Regions from separate parts of the Micromonospora sp. WMMD1120 genome, predicted to be linked through region 1. Evidence: riboswitches for the same ligand, from Rfam matches in the RefSeq annotation. Region 1 holds a riboswitch; each other region holds the start of a gene.
The links. A riboswitch is a leader RNA that binds a small molecule or an ion and turns the genes downstream of it on or off. The one in region 1 is predicted to bind cyclic di-AMP.
Positions count from the first base shown of each region.

Region 1 (4,639 bases):
CGCGCCGCCTGGCTGACCGCCCAGCAGCGGTTGGAGCAGGTTTGGATCGCCTACGACCAGGCGGACGCCGCCGCCCGGCGCTTCTCCGGCGCCGGCGCGCTGCCCACCCCGCGGACCCCGCACACCCCCGCCGAGTACGCCGCCCGGGAGCGCTATCTGCACCGCACGGCGATGGCGGCGTACTGGCGGGGCGATCTGACCATGGCGCAGCTCGGCGACGTGTTCGGGCACCGCGACGGTTGGGACCCCCGGCGGCACCCGGTGGAGCAGGAGGTGCTGCTCAGCCGCGTCGTCCGGGACGCGCGGCTGGCCGACTACCAGGCCGCCGCCGGTGCTGAGCGGGCCGCCTGGCGCGACGCGGAGCTGGCCGCCGAGTCCGCCCGTACCCTCGCCGAGGAGGCGTACGCGGCGGCCCGCCGGCTACGCCCCGACCCGGCGCCGGCGCGTCGGGCGGTGGCCGGGGCGGGGCGGCCAGCGGTCGCCGCACGGTGGCGTCCGGCCCGCGTGGGTTGAGCCCGATCTGTGACGTGAGCCCGACCACAGGTCGGTGAAAACGGGCGACCGACGCGATCGGCGTGATTGTTCCCGCGATTGTGGTCGTGTTTCCGGCGGCCTGTCCGGTTGTCGCCCGCAGGTGTCCGCGCAACCGCATGTCCCATTGAGTCATGTCATCGGCAATACGCGCAGAAATTGCCGCGCCAATTCGGGTTTACGCAGGTGAACCCGGCTTGGCAGGGCGTTAAACGGCCAGTAGTGTCGTGCCGTCCGATGCGGTTACCGATCGCAACAGGCGACGCCGCGTCGACCCGCTCAATCGTCTTCGACGAACCGGGGACCCATCAGTACGTCCGGGGTGAATCCGCGAGCCACGGCCCGCGGTAGGGCGATCTTCCCGCCCGAATCCGTCAGCTAACCCGGTAGGCGGTGTCGGAAGGAGTTCCCATCTCGTGCAGCACCTCTCCACCCCTCGCTTGTTTCCACGCCTCCACGGCGCGGCGGTGCTCCCGCTCACCCGTCCAGTGACGGTGAGCTGACCCCGGTCACCGCCCTTCCCGCCCGGCCGCGCCGGGCGTTCCCCTGAGCGGTTCACCATCCGCGGGCCACGGTCCGCGCGCTGGCGCCTGCCCGGAAACCGGTCCCGCCCCGGTGTGCCGCTCGCCCCCTGATCCGTGGAGGACCCCGTGAAGCACACAGTGAAGCGCCAGCTCCGCCGTCTCGCCACCGAGCGCCCCTACCAGATCGTCGCCGCCTCCGCGGCCGCCCTCGCGATCGCCACCACCGGTGGCGCCCTGCTCACCGCCGCCGACGACGCCCCCGCCGACCAGCGCGCCGCGACCACCGTCGCCGAGATGCGCAGCGACGTCGCGGCCTCCCGTGGCGACGCGCGCGACGCGTCCCCCTCGGCCAGCGCCGTGCCGAGCACCGCCGCCCCGGCCACCAGCGCCGCGTCCCCCGCCGCGAAGGCCACGAGCAACCCCGATCTCACCCGCCGGCCGACGCCGCCGAAGCCGCCCGCGACGAAGGTGCTCGACTACGACTACGAGGCGCAGAACACGTACTACAACTGCGGCCCGGCGGCCACCCGCAACGCGCTGAGCGCCACCGGTATCGAGCGCACGCAGGAGGAGCTCGGCGCCGAGCTGGGCACCACCGAAATGGGCACCAACTCGGCGTTGGACACCACCCGGGTGCTCAACGCCGAGGTGAAGGGCTCCCCGTACCGGACCCGGATGTTCGCCGGCGCGCCCAGCCCCGCGCAGATGGACCGCCTCCAGGCCGACGTCGTCAACGCGATCACCGACGGCCGGGGTGTGGTGGCGAACGTCGTCGGCGACGCCGTCGACACCGACGGTGGCTACCACTCCTACGGCGGCGGGCACTACATCGCCGTCGTCGGCTACAAGGACAACGGCCGTACCGTGCGGATCGCCGACTCGGCGAACGCCGCCGACCCGTCGTACTGGATCACCACGATCGACCTGGCCAACTGGATCGCGACCCGGGGCTACTCCGCCTGATGCGCATCCGCTGACCGCCGCGGGCGCCGTCCCCCACCGGGGGACGGCGCCCGTGCCGTCGCGGGGGATGTCACCTCTCGTACCTGTCGGTGAACCGTGGGAGACTGCGGCCGTGGTGGAGAAGACGGGTGGTCGAGGGCCGGTTCTGCTGCTCCTGCACGGCATGGGCGCGACCGGGGACGTGTGGTTGCCCTGGGCACCGTACCTGGAGCAGCGCTGGCCCGGCCGCTGGCTGGCCCCGGACCTGGCCGGTCACGGCTGGGCGCCGGCGCTGCCGTCGTACTCCTTCGAGGGGTTCGCCGGCCGGATCGCCCACGGCCTCGCCGCCGCCGACCGGCTCGTCGTGCTCGGGCACTCGCTGGGCGGGGTGGTCGGCCTCGCGCTGGCGGCCCGCACCGCCGGGGTGCCCGTCGACGCGGTGGTCGGCCTCGGCATCAAGGCACTGTGGACACCCGCCGAGCTGGACCGCGCCGCCGAGATCGCGGCCCGCCCGGTGAGCTGGTTCGCCAGCCGCACCGAGGCGGCCCGCCGCTACCTACGGGTCTCCGGCCTCACCGGGCTGATCCCACCGGACGCCCCGGTGGTGGACGCCGGCCTGCGTCAGGTCGAGGGCCGCTGGCGGCTCGCCATGGATCCGGCCGCGTTCGCCGTCGGCGCGCCGGACCTCGCCGCGCTGGTGGCCGCCGTCGACGTGCCGGTGCTGCTGGCCCGCGGCGAACACGACCCGATGGTCACCGACGAGCAGCTCAAGGAGTACGGCGCGCCGGTCGCCACGCTGCCCGGCCTCGGGCACAACGCGCACGTCGAGGACCCGGCGGCCGTGCTGGCGCTGCTCGACGCGTACCGCTGAGCGCCTAGGCCGGTGCGGGCGCGGCCAGGTCGGACGCCGGTGCCAGCTCCCGGCGGGCGGCGGTCAGGAACCCCTCGGCGTACGACTCGGCCGGGAAGTCGCCCAGGTAGCGGCGGCGGGTGGCCCAGCGGGCGTCGGCCAGCGGGTCGGTGTCCAGCAGGGCGGTCAGCACCCCGTCCAGGTTGGACAGATCGCGGCGCAGCACGTAACCCGAGCCGGCCAGCGGGAACCGCTCCACGAACCGGTCGCCCCCGTCGCCCATGTCGGTGACCGCGTACGGCTTGCCGGAGTAGAGGTAGTCCGAGATCACCCCGGACACGTCGGAGACCAGCGCGTCGGAGGCGTTGACGCACTCGGTGAGGCTCAACTCCCGGGCCGCCGTGCCCACCACGTGCGGGCGACCGGTGCGGGCCCGGTCGGCGACCAGCAGCTCGGTCAGGCGAGCCAGCTGACGGGCCGACGCCGGGTTCTGCGTGGTGTACGGGTGGGCCCGCAGGATCACCGTCGCGCCGCGCTCCAGCAGCCGGCGCAGCAGCCCCTCGGCCACCGGCAGCGAGCAGTAGTCGGCGTCGGCGTGGTGCCCGGTCCAGGTTGGCGTGTACAGCACCGTCGGGTGCGCCAGGCCACGGGCCGGCTCGGAGCGCACCTCGATCGCCTCGACCTGCGGGCGGCCCACCACGACGAACTTGTCCGCCGGGATCTGCACCCCGGCGCGGGCGTACCTGTCGATCGCCGCCGGACCGGCCACGAAGATCCGGTCGAAGATGCCCGACACCGGGTTGGCGCTGGGCGCCTTGTCGCTGTCGCCGTGGTGCAGTTGCACGTGGGTGAGCTGGGTGAACCGGATGCAGTGGCTGTTCTTCGCGCCGTGGTTGACGTAGAAGGCCACCCGCAGGCTCGGCACCAGCGCCTCGTCCATGCTCCGCAGGGTGGGGCAGTAGACCACCGGCGCGTCGGTGGCCGCGGCGATCGGCGCGAGGAACTCCGGCTCGCGCACCATCACCAGGAACGGGCGGCCGATCCGTCGCAGGTACGGCAGCCACATGGTGACCTGGTATTCCGACCCGGGCGGCGCGGAGAAGTGCAGCAGGAACTCGGGCTGGTGCCGGCGGAGCGCGCGGGCCACCGGGCTGCCCCCGCCGGTCGGCCGGAACCGTCGCCGCGCCAGGTCCAGCGCGACAGCGCCGGCCACCGCGCCGACCAGCAGGCTGGTGGCGAGCGCCACGACGGCCGGCACGGTGAACGCGGCGGCCAGGGCCAGGACGGCGAGCAGCCCGAGCACCGCGGTGCCGAGCCGGTCGGCGAGCAGCGGGGTCCAGGCTCGTACCGGCAGGTTGGCGGCCCGGATCTCCAGGTTGCCGGCGGTGCGCAGCGGCCCCACCAGCAGAACCAGCCCCACCACGACCACACCGGTGGCGACCAGCGCGGGGTCGAGCCCGTCGTCCAGCCGCCGGGCATAGCCGACCAGCACCGCCGCGGCGATCAGTGTCGTCTCCGCGACGAGGTCGGCGCCGGGACGGATCCGTTGCTCGGCGGCCGCGGCGGCCAGCGCGGCGACGGCCAGCGCCAGTCCCCAACCGCTGGCGCCGGTCAGCGCCAGCACGACGAAGGCCAGCACGGCCAGGCCGGTGGTCAGGCACCGGGCGGCCAGCTTTCGGACCAGGTCGCCGCGCATGTCGCTCCGTTCGTGGTTCCGCAGCCGCCGGTGTCAGTTCGCCGACGCCGCGCCGGCGGGCGCGTCGACGCGACCCGACCCGGCCTGCGCCGGCAC
Region 1 is NZ_JARUBO010000005.1:4,208,128-4,212,766, forward strand. Features, by position in the region: gene O7634_RS19750 (hypothetical protein) at 1-513, shown strand, start outside; cyclic di-AMP (ydaO/yuaA leader) riboswitch at 798-939, shown strand; gene O7634_RS19755 (C39 family peptidase) at 1,170-2,018, shown strand; gene O7634_RS19760 (alpha/beta hydrolase) at 2,131-2,868, shown strand; gene O7634_RS19765 (CDP-glycerol glycerophosphotransferase family protein) at 2,873-4,543, opposite strand; gene O7634_RS19770 (bifunctional cytidylyltransferase/SDR family oxidoreductase) at 4,577-4,639, opposite strand, start outside.

Region 2 (4,639 bases), 3.8 Mb from region 1:
GGCGTACCCCGTGGGCTGGTTGTCGGGCGCGTCGGGTCCGGACCGCTACCCTTGTCGGCGGCGTGGTGACCGGGCTGGTCGACGACGTCGGCGGCCGGTCGCGACCGATCGGCGGTGCCCAGATAACAAAAAGTCTTGAGTAATCAGATACTGAAAAGTACGGATATGGTCGGCTTTTGTGGGTCCGGGTCCGCGAATTGCTCATCCCGAGGGGTGGCGACCGAGGCCATCGGAGGAATACTCTCGGTCGCGGCCCGCGTACTGATGAGGCGCCCGGGGGACGGGCGGGTGGAGGTGCTCGCGTGAGCCTGTCGATCGTGAAGTCTGTTCTGTCCGGTGGAGTCGTGGAGATCGCGCCGCGAGGCGAGATCGACGTCGACACGGCGTACGAGGTGCGCGAGGCGATCGCGGAGGTGCTGGCCAAGAGCCGACCGCTGCGCATCGAGCTCAACATGAGGCTGGTCACCTTCATCGACTCCGTGGGCATCAGCGCCATGGTCGCCGGCTTCCAGACCGCCGAGGTCAGCGACGTCAAGCTGGTGGTCACCCAGCCGAGCCGGTTCGTGCACCGGCAGCTCTGGGTGACCGGCCTGCTCGGTCTCTTCGGCGCCCCGGAGCCCTACTTCGCCGGCGTCGCCACCCCCGAGGTGCTGCCCGGCGCCTGACGGCGCCGGGGCACCCCGTCAGCGGCTGCTCGTCCAATCCGTTTCGGGTCCCCGCGCCCCCGGGCGCGTCACGATGTTGCCAGTCGGACATCGGTACGGGACGATCGGGCGACCAGCGATGGCGGGAGACGGTGTGCCCAGCAGCGATACCTTCAGCTACACCGTCCAGGCGCGGTGCTCGCTCGCCGAGGCGGCGGCGTTGCTCAGCGACCTGACCCGGCACGGCGAGCTGCATCCGCTGATCGTCCAGGTCCGTCAGGTGCCGGCCCGGCCGGGCGCGCAGGCCAGTTACACGATCAACGACCGGTTGGCGGCGGGTCCGCTGCGCTTCCGGACCACGTACCACGCGGACGTGCTGGTCGTCGAGGACGACGAGATCGTGATGGTGGCCAGGCAGTGGCCGGCGACCACGGTGCGCAACCACACCCGGCTGCGGTCCGAGCCGGACGGGCTGGTCCGCATCGACGTGGAGATCACCCTGACCGCGCCGAGCCCGCTGTTCCGGTACGCGTTCCGCCAGGCCCAAGCCGCCCACCTGGCCCTGGCCGCCCGCCTGGCCGCAGCCCTGAACCCCTGAACCCCTGAACCCCTGAACCCCTGAACCCCTGAACCCCTGAACCCCTGAACCCCTGAACCCCTGAACCCCTGAACCCCTGAACCCCTGAACCCCGCCCCTTCCCCGCACCCCCTGACCTCGCCGATCTTGCAGTTCCGGTTGTCGTTATGGGTGCCATGCCCCTTATATCGGCACAGTAAGTGCAAGATCGCCGGGGCGGGGCGGGGCGGGGCGGGCGGGGCGGGGGCTTTGTCTATCTTGGGGTTGCTGCTCGGGCTTGGCGGGCCGGGGGTCGGCGGCCCCAGGGCTTGTAGGTGGACAGCACCGTCACCACGATCATCAGGGTTGTCGACACCGCGGGCGCGATCACCAGGTCGGCACGGTCCCGTGCCGGGAGGGCGGACCCCAGCTCTGCGGCGTGCCGCAGGTTCGGGGTGAGCAGGAACAGCACCAGCCCGACCAGCACAGTGGTGACCACGAGCTTGACCAGCACCCAGTGGTACCGCACCAGGCCCCACGGGGTGAGCAACGAACTGGCGACACCGATCAGCCAGACCAGGACGCTCAGCGGCGCGAACAGCACGGTGCCGACGAGCGCCGCCGCCGGGTACGCCACCGCCGGGTCGACGGCACCACGCTGCGCGGCGATGCCGAGCGTGAGAAGCGCCAGGTCGGCGCCGAGCCAGCCGAGTGCGGTGACCAGGTGCAGTGTGAGCAGCGCCTTGCGCGCGGGCGGTGGGATCCGAGCCATACCGCGATGCTCGCCGCCGGCGCCGGCCGCGTCGTCCGACAGCCGGCGTCATCCGGGGTACGCCCGCCGACGTAGCCGACACCGGGGCCGCGCTGCCGGCGGGCCGGACCCCCCGGCAGCGCGCCCCGGTCAGTAGACCGACAGGTGTACGTGGTTGGTGTGGTCGGTGGACGGGGTGCCGTTCGCCCCGCTGTACGACTTCCACCCGCTGCTGGGCAGCCAGATCTGCCTGTACCAGATCACGTAGAGCACGGCGAGCCGGTCCGCGTTGCGGATGAAGTACGCCGCCAGGTTGTTGCCGTACGTCTTGTCGCCGCCCGTGGCGTTCCCGCCGAAGCCGTTCTTCTGCGCCGCGAAGTCGCAGGCCCGCCCCTTCGGGTGCTCACCCGAGCCGCCGGAACGGTGGCAGGAGACGTACCGGGTGAAGCCGGCGGCCTTGGCCTGGTTGAGCGCGTGCAACGTGCGGGGGGTGATGCACCCGTTGGCCGGGGTGGGGTCGTTGACGCTGCACGACTCCGAGGGCCAGGAGCCGTCGGAGTTACGCGGCGCGGCGGTGGCGTTGGCGGAGGAGGTGCCCCGGTTGGAGCCGCTGTCGGCGGTGGTCTGCGGCCTGGGGGTGGTGGCCACGGTCAGGGCGCGTTCGGCCTGCTCCTTGCGCTTGGCCATCACCGCCACCTGCTTGCGCTGTTCGTTGATCTCGCCGTCCAGCGCGACCCGGGTGCGGTTGGCCTGGTCCCTGGTGTCGAGCAGGTCCTGGAGCACCCGGTCCTCGTTGGCGGCCACCGCCTCCAGCGCGGCGGCCCGGTCCATGAAGCCCTCCGGGTTGTTGCTGTTGAGCAGCGCCGACACCGCGCCGAGCCGGCCGCTGCGGTACGCCACGACGGCGATCTCGCCGACCTTCTCGTCGCGGTGGGCCAGCTCGACCTCGATCTCCTTGAGTTTGGTGGCGAGCTGTTGCTGCCGTCGTACGGAGGCGTCCAGGGCGCGCTTCGCGTCCAGGTAGCCCTTGCTGGCGGCCTCCAGTTGGGCGCGCAGCGCGGGAGTGCCGCCCTCCTCGTCGGAGTCGGGTGCGGCGGCCTGCCGGCCGGTCGGGGGAGCGGCCGAGACGGTGCCGGCCGGGAGCGCGACGCCGAGGGCGAGCATCGCGACGATCAGCGCCGCCAGTCGGGCGGCGGGTGGGCGTGCTGGTGCCACTACGCATGTCCTTCCGTCAGCCGCCGACCGGGTTAGCTGACGGGTTCGGGACGGAAGATCCCTACCGCTGACGCGGATGCACCCCAGGAACGTGGTTCCCCGGTTCGCCCTCGCGGGCGATTAGGCGGCGACCGCCACCGGCGCCGGGAAGGCGCCGCCTGGTGGAGGCCGGGACCGAGCTTACCGGTGCCGGTGGGACGTGTGCAGCCGATGTGACGGACGGTGCGTGCGTCACCACGGAGAACGACGGTCACCACTCGATCGAGCCGCAGGCGCCGGTGGCCGCGCCGGGCTCGATCTGTAGCGTCGCGTGCTCGATGCGGAAGTCTTCGTGCAGGGCCGTACGCGCCGCGGTGAGCACCGCGGCGACCTCCGCGCCGGGTGCCGTGGTCAGGTGCGCGGAGGCCACCTCCATGCCGGAGGTGAGCGTCCAGACGTGCAGGTCGTGCACCTCGACCACGCCGGGCACGGCGGCCAGCCGGTCGTGCACGGCGGTGACCTGGAGGTGTTCCGGGGCGGCCTGCACGAGGATGCGGATGGCGGCGCGCGCCAACCGCCAGGTGCGGGGCAGGATGAACGCGCCGATGGCGACCGCGACCAGCGGGTCGGCCCACCACCAGTCGGTGACGGCGATGAGCGACGCCGCGCCGATGACGCCGAGCGAGCCGAGCAGGTCGCCGAGCACCTCCAGGTAGGCGCCCTGGAGGTTGATGCTCTCCCGGGCGCCGGCACGCAGCAGGGTGAAGGCGACGATGTTGGCGAGCAGGCCGAGCACGGCCACCGCGAGCACCGGCCCGGCGGTGATCTCGTGCGGGTCGCCGAAGCGACGGATCGCCTCGATCACCACGTACACGGCGACGCCGGAGAGCAGCACGGCGTTGGCGAGCGCGGCGAGCACCTCGAGGCGGTAGAGCCCGAACGTGCGCTGGGGGTCGCCGGTGGCCCGCCGGGTCGCGGTGATGGCGGCGAGCGCCATCCCGATGCCGAGCACGTCGGTGAACATGTGCCCGGCGTCGGAGAGCAGGGCGAGCGAGCCGGTGCGCAGGGCGACCACCGCCTCGATCACCATCAGGGTGGCGAGCAGCCCGAACGCGCCCCAGAGTCGTCCCCGGTGCCGGTGTGCGGCATTGGCGACGGACCCGTGATGGTGGTCGTGACCTGCGCCCACGTGACTAACCTTCCGCCGCCGTCCCGGACCCGGTCCAATGTATGTTCACATCGCTATGTGTGCAACTGTTCGGGTGGCGTCTCCAGGCGGCCGCCCGGGTTCGTCAGCCGGTCGGGTCGATGGTGGTGAGCCGCTGGGTGGCCCGGGAGAGCGCCACGTACAGGGTGCGCACCCCGGCGCCCTGATCCGCCCGGATCTCGCTCGGCGCGACAAGCACCACCCCGTCGTACTCCATGCCCTTGGCCTCCAGGCTGGTGACCACCTGCAACCGCGGCACGCCGAGCGCGCCGAGCCAACCGGCGACC
Region 2 is NZ_JARUBO010000005.1:426,891-431,529, reverse strand. Features, by position in the region: gene O7634_RS02045 (STAS domain-containing protein) at 303-665, shown strand; gene O7634_RS02040 (SRPBCC family protein) at 799-1,242, shown strand; gene O7634_RS02035 (hypothetical protein) at 1,475-1,972, opposite strand; gene O7634_RS02030 (hypothetical protein) at 2,102-3,115, opposite strand; cyclic di-AMP (ydaO/yuaA leader) riboswitch at 3,172-3,303, opposite strand; gene O7634_RS02025 (cation diffusion facilitator family transporter) at 3,417-4,334, opposite strand; gene O7634_RS02020 (AAA family ATPase) at 4,438-4,639, opposite strand, start outside.
Region 2: it holds a riboswitch for cyclic di-AMP, as region 1 does, so the genes downstream of both, O7634_RS02030 (hypothetical protein) here and O7634_RS19755 (C39 family peptidase) in region 1, are expected to answer to the same signal.

Region 3 (4,639 bases), 2.2 Mb from region 1:
GGCCCGCTGCCCGAGGTACCAGATCGCCGTCCAGTCGCCCTGCCGCCCGGCGAGCGCGTACGTCTGCCCGGCGGAGGCGCGGGCCCCGTGATCCGACACCTCCATCGTGTTCGGTGTGCCGTCGGGGCGGAGCGCGACGTCGTTGACCAGCGGCGCGTCCGGCGCGGGTGCGCTCCGCAGCACCACCGCCGAGGACCCGCGCGGCGGGCAGGGCGCACCGGCGGTGACGCAGCCGGTGAACGCCGGCTGGTTGGTGGCGAAGTCCGGGTCGATCCGCACCAGTCCGGTGGCCGGGGTGCCGGTGTCCAGCCGGGGCGCGTGCAGCAGGTCGAAGTAGTGCGTCCAGTCCCAGTACGGCCCCGGGTCCCAGTGCATCCCGCGTACCGTCGACGCGACGGTGCCGGGCACGTTGTCGTGCCCGATGATGTGCTGGCGGTCCAGCGGGATGCCCAACCGCAGCGCGAGGTGCCGGACCAGCTCCGCCGACGTGCGGTACATCGCCTCGGTGTACCAGGTGCCCTGCGCCGCGAAGCCCTCGTGCTCCAGACCGATCGACTTGGCGTTGACGTACCAGTTGCCGGCGTGCCAGCCGACGTCCTTGGTCCGCACGTGCTGGGCGATGTGCCCGTCGACCGAGCGCAGCGAGTAGTGCCAGCTCACGTAGGTCGGGTCCTGGACGAGTTGGAGGGTCGTCGCCCAACTCGCCTCGGTGTCGTGGATGACTATGTACTCGATCTTCTGCCGGGCGGGCCGGTCGGACAGGTCGTGGTTGCCGTAGTCGCCGTCGCCGAATGCCTCGTAGGGCGCCGGTATCCACTCGCAGGAGATGGTGCGTGGGCACTCCAGCCCGTCCGGGCGGGCCAGACGGCGCAGGCCCAGCCGGTCCAACCAGGACCGGTCGGGCCGCACCGCGCGAGCCGCCAGGGTGACCCGCTGGCCGTCGTCGGTCACCCGGGACTCGCCCGCGCCGATGGTGGTGAAGACCTCGTCGGCGAAGGCCGCGGCGGCGTCGGCGCTGTCCGCGCCGGAGTAGCGGGCCACCGCGCCGTACCAGGCGGCCGGGTCGGTGTCCGTGCCGATCGGCCCACCGACCTCCCGTTGGTACGCCCGCAGCAGCGCGGCGCCACCCCTGATGTTGAGGGCCGGATCGGTACGCAGCGCGTCGGGCGAGACGCCGGTCAGCGTGGCGGCGGTGTCCACGGTCTGCAACGCGGCGGTGGACGGCGCGGGGTCGGTCGTCGAGCGGGGCGCGGGGACGCGGGCGGGACGGGAGTCGTCGCCGCGTGGGTCCTCGGTGTCGGTGTCGTGGTGGCCGCGCGGGGGCAGGCTCACCACGTGCCGGGCGTCGGTGAGGTGCATGGGGCCGTAGCCGCCGCTGGTGCTCGGCGTGCCGGCGTTGCTGTCCCAGCGTGATTCCAGGTAGGAGACGCCGAGCAGCACGACGGTCGGCACGCCGTACTCGGCCGACGCGGCGGCGTACTGCTGTTGGCGGTCGGCGGTGGGCGTGGCGGCGGCCGCCGGGCCGGTGGACAGCGGCACCGCGCTGGCGGCGGCGACCACGGCGACGGCGAGCAGCGCGCGGGACCGGGTCGACACTGGTGGATGGTGCATCGAACCCCCTAGATTCTCGGACAGGGTCAGGTCACCATCGCGCCGCGTGGGTCCGTACGTCAATACCTTTCTATTTGGCGAACTGTTCGGGAAAAAACCTTCACGCACCGTTGGTGGCGGCTGCGATTCAGTACGGAGTGTCACGGCCGCGCGGGTTGCGGATCGGTAACGGGCGTCTCTACTCTGGTCATTCGTCGGCTCGACAGCAGCTCCGCCCAGCCCGGGTGGTAACGGACCGACACCGCCGAGTCGTTTCCGAGCGAACCGGGGACCCACCTCCCTCGGGGTGAATCCGCAGCCACTGCGGTAGGGCGCCGACTTCCCGCCCGAACCCGTCAGCTAACCCGGTAGGCGGTCAGGAAGAAGGAGTACGGAACCCCGGTGGCACTCCATGCCCCGCGGCCGTCGTCCCGGTGGTCGGCGCCAGCCGACCCGGCGTCGATCGTGCCGCGCCCACGCTGGTCCCGCTTCACCACAGTTCTCGCCGCGCTGGCCGGCGTCGCCGTCGTCCTGACCGGCAGCGCCACGGCGGCCCACGCCGACCCGTCCGTCGCCGAGATCGAGCGCCAGATCGACGCCGACTGGAACAAGCTCGAACCCATCATCGAACGGCACAACGCCACCCGGATCGACCTGGCCGCGAAGCGTAAGCAGACCGAGGCGCTGGCCGCCCGGATCGCACCGCTGGAGCGTCAGGTCGACGCCGCGATGGATAAGGTCAGCGCCCTGGCCGTACGCGCGTACAAGGGCGAGAACGTCTCGACCGTCAACGCGATGCTGGGCAGCCGGTCACCCAGCGACGTGGTCGTCCAACTCGAGATGCTCGACCGGTTCGCGCACAACCAGCAGAAGGACGTCCGCGAGGTAGCCGACCTGCGTGACCGGTTGGCCGCGCAGAAGGCGCCGCTGGACGAGATGGTGGCCCAGCTCACCCGCACCGAGGCCCAGCTGGCGGCCAAGAAGAAGCAGATCAACGAGGAGATCGACAGACTGCAGAAGCTGCGCCTCAAGGTGTACGGCAACGGTGGCGGCGGCCCCCTGCGTCCGGCGCCCTGCCCGGCCAGCTACCCCGGCGGCGGTGCGGGCGTCGCTGTCAAGTTCGCCTGCGCGCAGATCGGCAAGCCCTACGTGTGGGGCGCCGAGGGCCCGAACTCGTACGACTGCTCCGGTTTGATGCTGGCGGCCTGGGCGAAGGCCGGCGTGTCGCTGCCGCACAACGCCGCCGCGCAGAGCCGCGTCACCAAGAACGTCAGCAGGGGCGACCTGCGCCCCGGTGACCTGGTCTTCTACTACAGCGACATCCACCACGTCGGCATGTACGTCGGCGACGGCTGGGTGGTGCACGCCTCGCAGGCCGGCCAGCCGGTCAAGATGAAGAAGGTCGACGACGGCCCGATCCACAGCTACGGCCGCCCGGGCTGACCCGGGCCGAGCGGAAGGGCCCGTCGCGATCCGTCGCGGCGGGCCCTCGTCGTCGGTGTGTCCCGGCGCGTCAGCGGGTGGGCCAGGTGCGCCAGTGCTGCCAGGCGCGGCTCGGCGTCGGCCCGCGCTGACCCTGGTAGCGCGACCCGTAAACCACCGAGCCGTACGGGTGCTCGGCCGGCGAGGAGAGCCGGAAGATGCAGAGCTGCCCGATCTTCATGCCGGGCCAGAGGGTGATCGGTAAATTCGCCACGTTCGAGAGCTCCAGCGTGACGTGACCGGAGAAGCCCGGGTCGATGAAGCCGGCGGTGGAGTGCGTCAACAGCCCGAGCCGGCCCAGTGAGCTCTTGCCCTCCAGCCGACCGGCGAGCTGGTCACCGAGCGAGATGACCTCCAGCGTCGAGGCGAGCACGAACTCGCCCGGGTGCAGCACGAACGGCTCGCCGTCCGGCACCTCGACCACCGACGTCAGGTCGTCCTGCTGCATGGCGGGGTCGATGTGGGTGTAGAGGTGGTTGTTGAAGACCCGGAACAGCCGGTCGAGCCGGACGTCGATGCTGGACGGCTGGACCAGGGTCGGCTCGAACGGGTCCAGGCCCAGCGTGCCGGCCTTGATCTCGGAGACCAGGTCGCGGTCGGAGAGCAGCATCGGACAACCATAGCGTTCCCCGTAGGTGCCGGATTCGGTGCCGGTGACCAGCGCGTCGAGGTCGCTGCTAGTACATTTGTTCGATAGAATGCCGGCATGGCTTCCTGGTCCGAATTCGCCGCCGACGAGCCCCGCCTCGCCGACGGGATCCGCGTTCTCCTCCAGCAATACGGGCCGGGCTTCGGCTACCTGGCCACGGTCCGCGCCGACGGCGGGCCCCGCGTCCATCCGGTGTCCCCGGTGATCACCGACGACGGTCTCTTCTGTTTCATCATCGACTCGCCGAAGCGCCGTGACCTCGAACGCGACGGCCGCTACGCGCTGCACTCGTTCCCGCCGGAGGAGAGCGACGACGAGGCGTACGTGGCGGGGCGCGCCCGACCGGTGACCGATCCGGTGCGGGTGGCGCAGCTGGCCCGCAGCGCGCGCGCCGAGCCGCGGGTCGACTGGCGGCTGTTCGAGTTCACCGTCGACGTGGCGATGCTCACCCGCCGCGACCAGCACGGTCTGGGCTTCGCGGTGGGTCATCCGGCCGTGCAGGTCTGGCTCGATCCGCGCGCTCCGGTCGCGGCGGCGGCGCCGGCAGCCGTACCGCAGACGCGCCCGACCCGTCGCAGCCGCGACGTCCAGTGCACGGCCGCCTGACCGCGGCCCTGGAAGAAGCAACCGGTGCCGGCTCCGTCACGACGGAGCCGGCACCGGCTGTACGCGAACGGTCAGGCCGCGCGGTAGGCGTTCCACGCGGTGAGCATGCGGCTCGCCTGTCCCGGGGTGAACTGGTACATGCACGAGTCGTAGGTGTAGTCCATGAAGTTGGTGATCGGGTCCAGGCCAGCCGTCGAGCAGGTGTTCCGGCCGGTCGGGCACTGGTAGGCCGGCGACGCCTCGGCGGGGGTGTCGCTGACCCCGTCACCCGTGCCGCCGCAGCCACCCTGGAAGGTGTGGTAAAGGTTCAGC
Region 3 is NZ_JARUBO010000005.1:2,032,170-2,036,808, forward strand. Features, by position in the region: gene O7634_RS09625 (N-acetylmuramoyl-L-alanine amidase) at 1-1,596, opposite strand, end outside; cyclic di-AMP (ydaO/yuaA leader) riboswitch at 1,844-1,979, shown strand; gene O7634_RS09630 (NlpC/P60 family protein) at 1,993-3,033, shown strand; gene dcd (dCTP deaminase) at 3,104-3,682, opposite strand; gene O7634_RS09640 (pyridoxamine 5'-phosphate oxidase family protein) at 3,779-4,327, shown strand; gene O7634_RS09645 (zinc metalloprotease) at 4,399-4,639, opposite strand, start outside.
Region 3: it holds a riboswitch for cyclic di-AMP, as region 1 does, so the genes downstream of both, O7634_RS09630 (NlpC/P60 family protein) here and O7634_RS19755 (C39 family peptidase) in region 1, are expected to answer to the same signal.

Region 4 (4,639 bases), 1.7 Mb from region 1:
CGTTCGCGGTGATCGTCGGCTGCTCCGACTCCCGCCTGGCCGCCGAGATCATCTTCGATCGCGGGCTGGGCGACCTGTTCGTGGTCCGCACCGCCGGACACACCACCGGGCCGGAGGTGCTCGGCAGCGTGGAGTACGCGGTGACGGTCCTCGGCACCCCGCTGGTGGTGGTCCTCGGCCACGACTCGTGCGGCGCGGTGCAGGCGGCCCGGACGGCCAGCACGACCGGGAGCACGCCGGGTGGGCACCTGGGGGCCGTGGTCGACGCCGTGCTGCCCAGCCTCCGCCGCGCCGAGACCGAGGGTGTGGACGACATCGACGGCATCGTCGACGTGCACATCGCGCAGACCGTCGAGACGCTGCTCGGTCAGTCGCCGGTGCTGGCCGACGAGGTGGCGCAGGGGCGGTGCGCCGTGGTGGGCCTGTCCTACCGACTCGCCGCCGGTGTGGTGCGCCCGGTGGCCGCCGTACCGGCCGGCTTCGCGACGCTCGACGACCCGGCCGCGCCGGCCACCGTCTGACCCGGCCGCCTGACGCGTCGAGGGCCGCTCCGCAGCACGCGGAACGGCCCTCGACGGGGATCAGGTGGGTCAGAGCAGTGACATGTGGACGTGGTCGGTGTGGTTCGACGGTCCGCTGTACGAACTCCAGCCGGTCGCCGGGAACCAGATCTGCCGGTTCCAGATCACGTAGTAGATGCCGAGCCGGTCGGCGTTGCGGATGAGGAACGCGGCGACGTTGTTGCCGTACGTCCGGGTGTCCTCGTTGTGCCACGGGGAGAAGCCGCTCTTCTGCAGCGACCAGTCGCAGGCGCGCCCCTTCGGGTGCTCCCACGGCCCGCCGGGCCGGTAGCAGCCGACGAACCGGTTGAAGCCGGCCCGCTTGACCTCCTTGTAGGCGTGCAGCGTCCGGGGTGTGACGCAGCCGGAGGTGGTCGGGTCCTTCTCGCTGCACGACTGGGGCTTCCAGTCACCGTCGGCCGTCCGACCCGGGCCGATCTTGGCTACCGGTGAGGTGGCGTCCACCAGACCGCCGGTGAAGCCCTTGCCGCCGACGAGGGCGAGGGCCTTGTCGGCCTCGCTCTTGCGCTTGGCCATCAGGGCGGTCTGCTTCTGCTGCTCGCGGACCTCCGTGTCGAGGGCCAGCTTGGCCTGCTCGGCTCGGGTCTTCACCTCGTTGACCTCGGAGAGCTTGTTCTCGTTGATCATGTTCATCTCGTCGAGCGTGGCCGCGCGGCGGACGAACGAGTCCGGTGTGCTGCTCTCCAGCAGCATCGCGACCGCGCCGATCCGGCCGGTCCGGTACGCCTGGGCGGCGATCTCACCGACCTGCGGGGCGAGCGCGTCCAGGTCGGCCTGGGCACGGGCGACCTCGCGCGCCAGATCCTGCTGCCGCTTCTTGGACTTGTCCAGCTTGGACTTCGCGGCCGAGTAGTCGCGGTTGGCCTGCTCGATGACGTCGTTGAGCAGCTTGGGCTCGCCGTCCTCCTCGTGGCCCGACGGTGTGGGATTCGTCGGGGCGGCCTGAGCGGGGTGGGGTCCGGCGAGCACTGTTAGTGCGGCGATCACGGCCACCACGGGAGTCAACCAGCGGCGTAGGGGTGCCGTCACAATGTTCCCTTCCGTCGACCGCCGACCGGGTTAGCTGACGGGTTCGGGACGGAAGCGGCCCCTACCGCTGACGCGGATTCACCCCACCTACCTGGGTCCCCGGCTCGCCGGTTGGCGATTGGGCGGTGGCACCGCAGGCGCCGCTTCGCGCCTTCCTCGGTGACCGGCAGCGAGGTTACCCGAGAGTCGACCGGGTGAGCTACGCCGGGATGACGACCAAAAGTGTCATTTCGCCATAGCGTTGAGTGACCAGTGACGCGGTTCTCAGGGTGGATGCCCGATCTGGTCACGCTGAGGAGTGTCACCATGCCGTATCCGTGCTCCTGTTCGGTTCCGGCCGCCGATCGGCAGCCGTGGTTGGGGGCGGTGAGGCGAGTGCGGCCAACGCCTCCGCGCGATCCGGCCGGGGGCGCGCGGAGGGGCTGTCGGCGGACGGCGTGGAGTCAGCGCGCCCGGCCGCCGTCACCACGGCGGCCAGTCCGGTGGTGAGCGGCACGGCGGCGATCAGGCCGAGGGTGGCGACGGCGCTGCGGACGATTTCCTGGGCGAGGAACTCGCTGGTGAGGATCTGCCCGAGCGGCCGGGAGTCGGCGGTGAGCAGGAGCAGTAGGGGCAGCGAGGCGCCCGCGTACGCCAGCACGATGGTGTTCACAGTGGAGGCGATGTGCGCCCGGCCGACCCGGGTGGCCGCCCGGTAGAGCTGCAACCGGGTCAGTCCGGGGTTCGCGTTCGCCAGCTCGGTCACGGTGGCCGCCTGGGTGACGGTCACGTCGTCGAGCACGCCGAGCGACCCGATGATGATGCCCGCCAGCAGTAGGCCGTGCAGGTCCACGTCGCCCTGGAACATCGACAGGGTGGTCGCGTCCTCGCTGCCGAAGCCGGTGAGGTGGGTGGCGGCAGTGGCGATGGTGGCGAGCACGCCGGTCAGCACCAGGCTGCCGAGGGTGCCGAGCACCGCGACCGAGGTCTGCGCGGTGATCCCGTGCGTCAGGTAGAGCACCACGAACATGATCAGCGCCGCGCCGACCACTGCCACCAGCAGCGGCGAGCGGCCCGCCCCGATGCCCGGCAGCACGAAGGTGAGCAGGATGGCGAAGCTGGCGGCCAGTCCGGCGAGGGCGGCCAGCCCGCGCCACCGACCGAACGCGACGATCGCGGCGGCGAAGACCACCGCCAGCCACACCAGCGGGGTCCCCCGTTGGTGTTCGGCGATGTTCCAGTTGCTGGTGCTGGGATCGACCGGGTCGGCCAGCTCGACCAGGATGACCTTGTCGCCGACCTCGACCCGGGGCGCGCCCGGTCCGTCCGGCACCGGCGTCCGCACCTGCTGACCCGCTGTCGGCCCGCCGTCCACGAGCACGTCGACGGTGCCGCACCGCCCGTCGCCGACTCTCGGTGTGCCCTCGGGGGTCGACGGCGTCGGTGGGCAGGGCTCGGACACCACCCGGGTCACGGTGCCGGGGTAACGCGGCACGTCCGCGCCCCCGTCGGTCCGCGGCGCGCCACCGCGCGGCCAGAGCAGCAGCGCGGCGAGCACCGTCGCGACGAAGAGGGGCACCACCGTCAAGACGAGTATCCGTCGCACCCTCGGCGGGGCGGACGGAGCGGGACGGGTGTGGTCGGAACCCAAGGCGTGACTCCAAACGATCCGGTGCGGGGTACGGGTCAGCGGGCCGGTTGGTTCACCATCGCCGCGGAAACACGGTGCGGGATGTCGCGTGTCGCTGACCGATCACCGCCCGAGCACTGACGGTCAGCGACCGGACCGGTCGGCCGGGAGCGACGCGGTGTCGGCGTCGCCGCGCCCGGCCGGGCGGCGGCAGCTGGAGGGCCATCGTCGGAGATGCTAACCAGCCCGACTGGGAGTCGCAGGTCAGGCCGGAGTGTCGGATGGCCGAACCGTCGGTGTCGCGGCGCCCGGACCGGCATGGTGGAGCCATGCGGCGGAGTGCGGGCCGTCAGCCGCGCTTCATCAGCCGGCCGACCGCCGCCATCATCTCGGTGGCCATCTCGTCGGCCCGCCCCTCGGCCGCGCCCTCGTGCATGCAGTGCCGGGCGTGCCCGTCGAGCAGGCCCAGCGCCACCTTGTCGAGAGCGGCCTGGATCGCGGAGATCTGGGTGAGCACGTCGATGCAGTAGCGGTCGTCGTCGACCATCTTCTCGATGCCCCGGACCTGCCCCTCGACGCGGCGGAGCCGCGCGAGCAGCTGGTCCTTGCTGGCGGTGTAGCCACGGATCGGGGTGGGTGCGGTCATACCGACCAGGATAGCGTACCCCTGGGGGGTATGGTACGGTGCTTCCCGGGTGGGATACCCCCACCGGGTACCGGTACTCGCAGAGGGAGACGTTCCATGGTCAACACGACGTACCAGGTGCAGGGCATGACCTGTGGGCACTGCGTCAGCGCGGTGAGCGCCGAGGTGGGCGCCATCGACGGCGTGCGTGAGGTGCAGGTCGACCTCGCCGCCGGACGGGTCACTGTCAGCAGCGACCAGCCGCTGGACCCGGCTGTCGTCCGGGCCGCCGTCGACGAGGCCGGCTACGACCTCGTCGACGCGTGATCGGCGGGCCGGCATGCGCACCGTGACGCGACTGGCCGGGTTCGCCGCCGGCCTGGTGGCGGTCTTCGGCGCGACGTACGGGGTGGCGCGGGTCATCGACCCGGCCCCGGCCGCCGAGAGCGGGCGCGACGTCGCCGCCACCCCAACGCGCGACGCCGTCACCCCCGCGCCGGAGGTGCGCGACGAGGCGGCCGACCGACTGCCCGGCGGCCTGCTCGTCTCCGACCGCGGCTACACCCTCGAACCGGTCGACGCCCCGGCCGGCGAGTTCGCCTTCCGGATCGCCGGGCCGGACGGCCGCCCGGTGACCCGGTACGACGTGGCGCACGACCGGCAGATGCACCTGATCGTCGCCCGGCGGGACCTCTCCGGTTTCCGGCACGTGCACCCCGATCTGGCCCCGGACGGCACCTGGCGGGTCGACACCCCGCTCGCCGGTCCCGGCCAGTGGCGGGCCTTCGCCGACTT
Region 4 is NZ_JARUBO010000005.1:2,536,823-2,541,461, forward strand. Features, by position in the region: gene O7634_RS12010 (carbonic anhydrase) at 1-521, shown strand, start outside; gene O7634_RS12015 (hypothetical protein) at 591-1,610, opposite strand; cyclic di-AMP (ydaO/yuaA leader) riboswitch at 1,615-1,745, opposite strand; gene O7634_RS12020 (YibE/F family protein) at 1,912-3,240, opposite strand; gene O7634_RS12025 (metal-sensitive transcriptional regulator) at 3,569-3,865, opposite strand; gene O7634_RS12030 (copper ion binding protein) at 3,962-4,171, shown strand; gene O7634_RS12035 (hypothetical protein) at 4,185-4,639, shown strand, end outside.
Region 4: it holds a riboswitch for cyclic di-AMP, as region 1 does, so the genes downstream of both, O7634_RS12015 (hypothetical protein) here and O7634_RS19755 (C39 family peptidase) in region 1, are expected to answer to the same signal.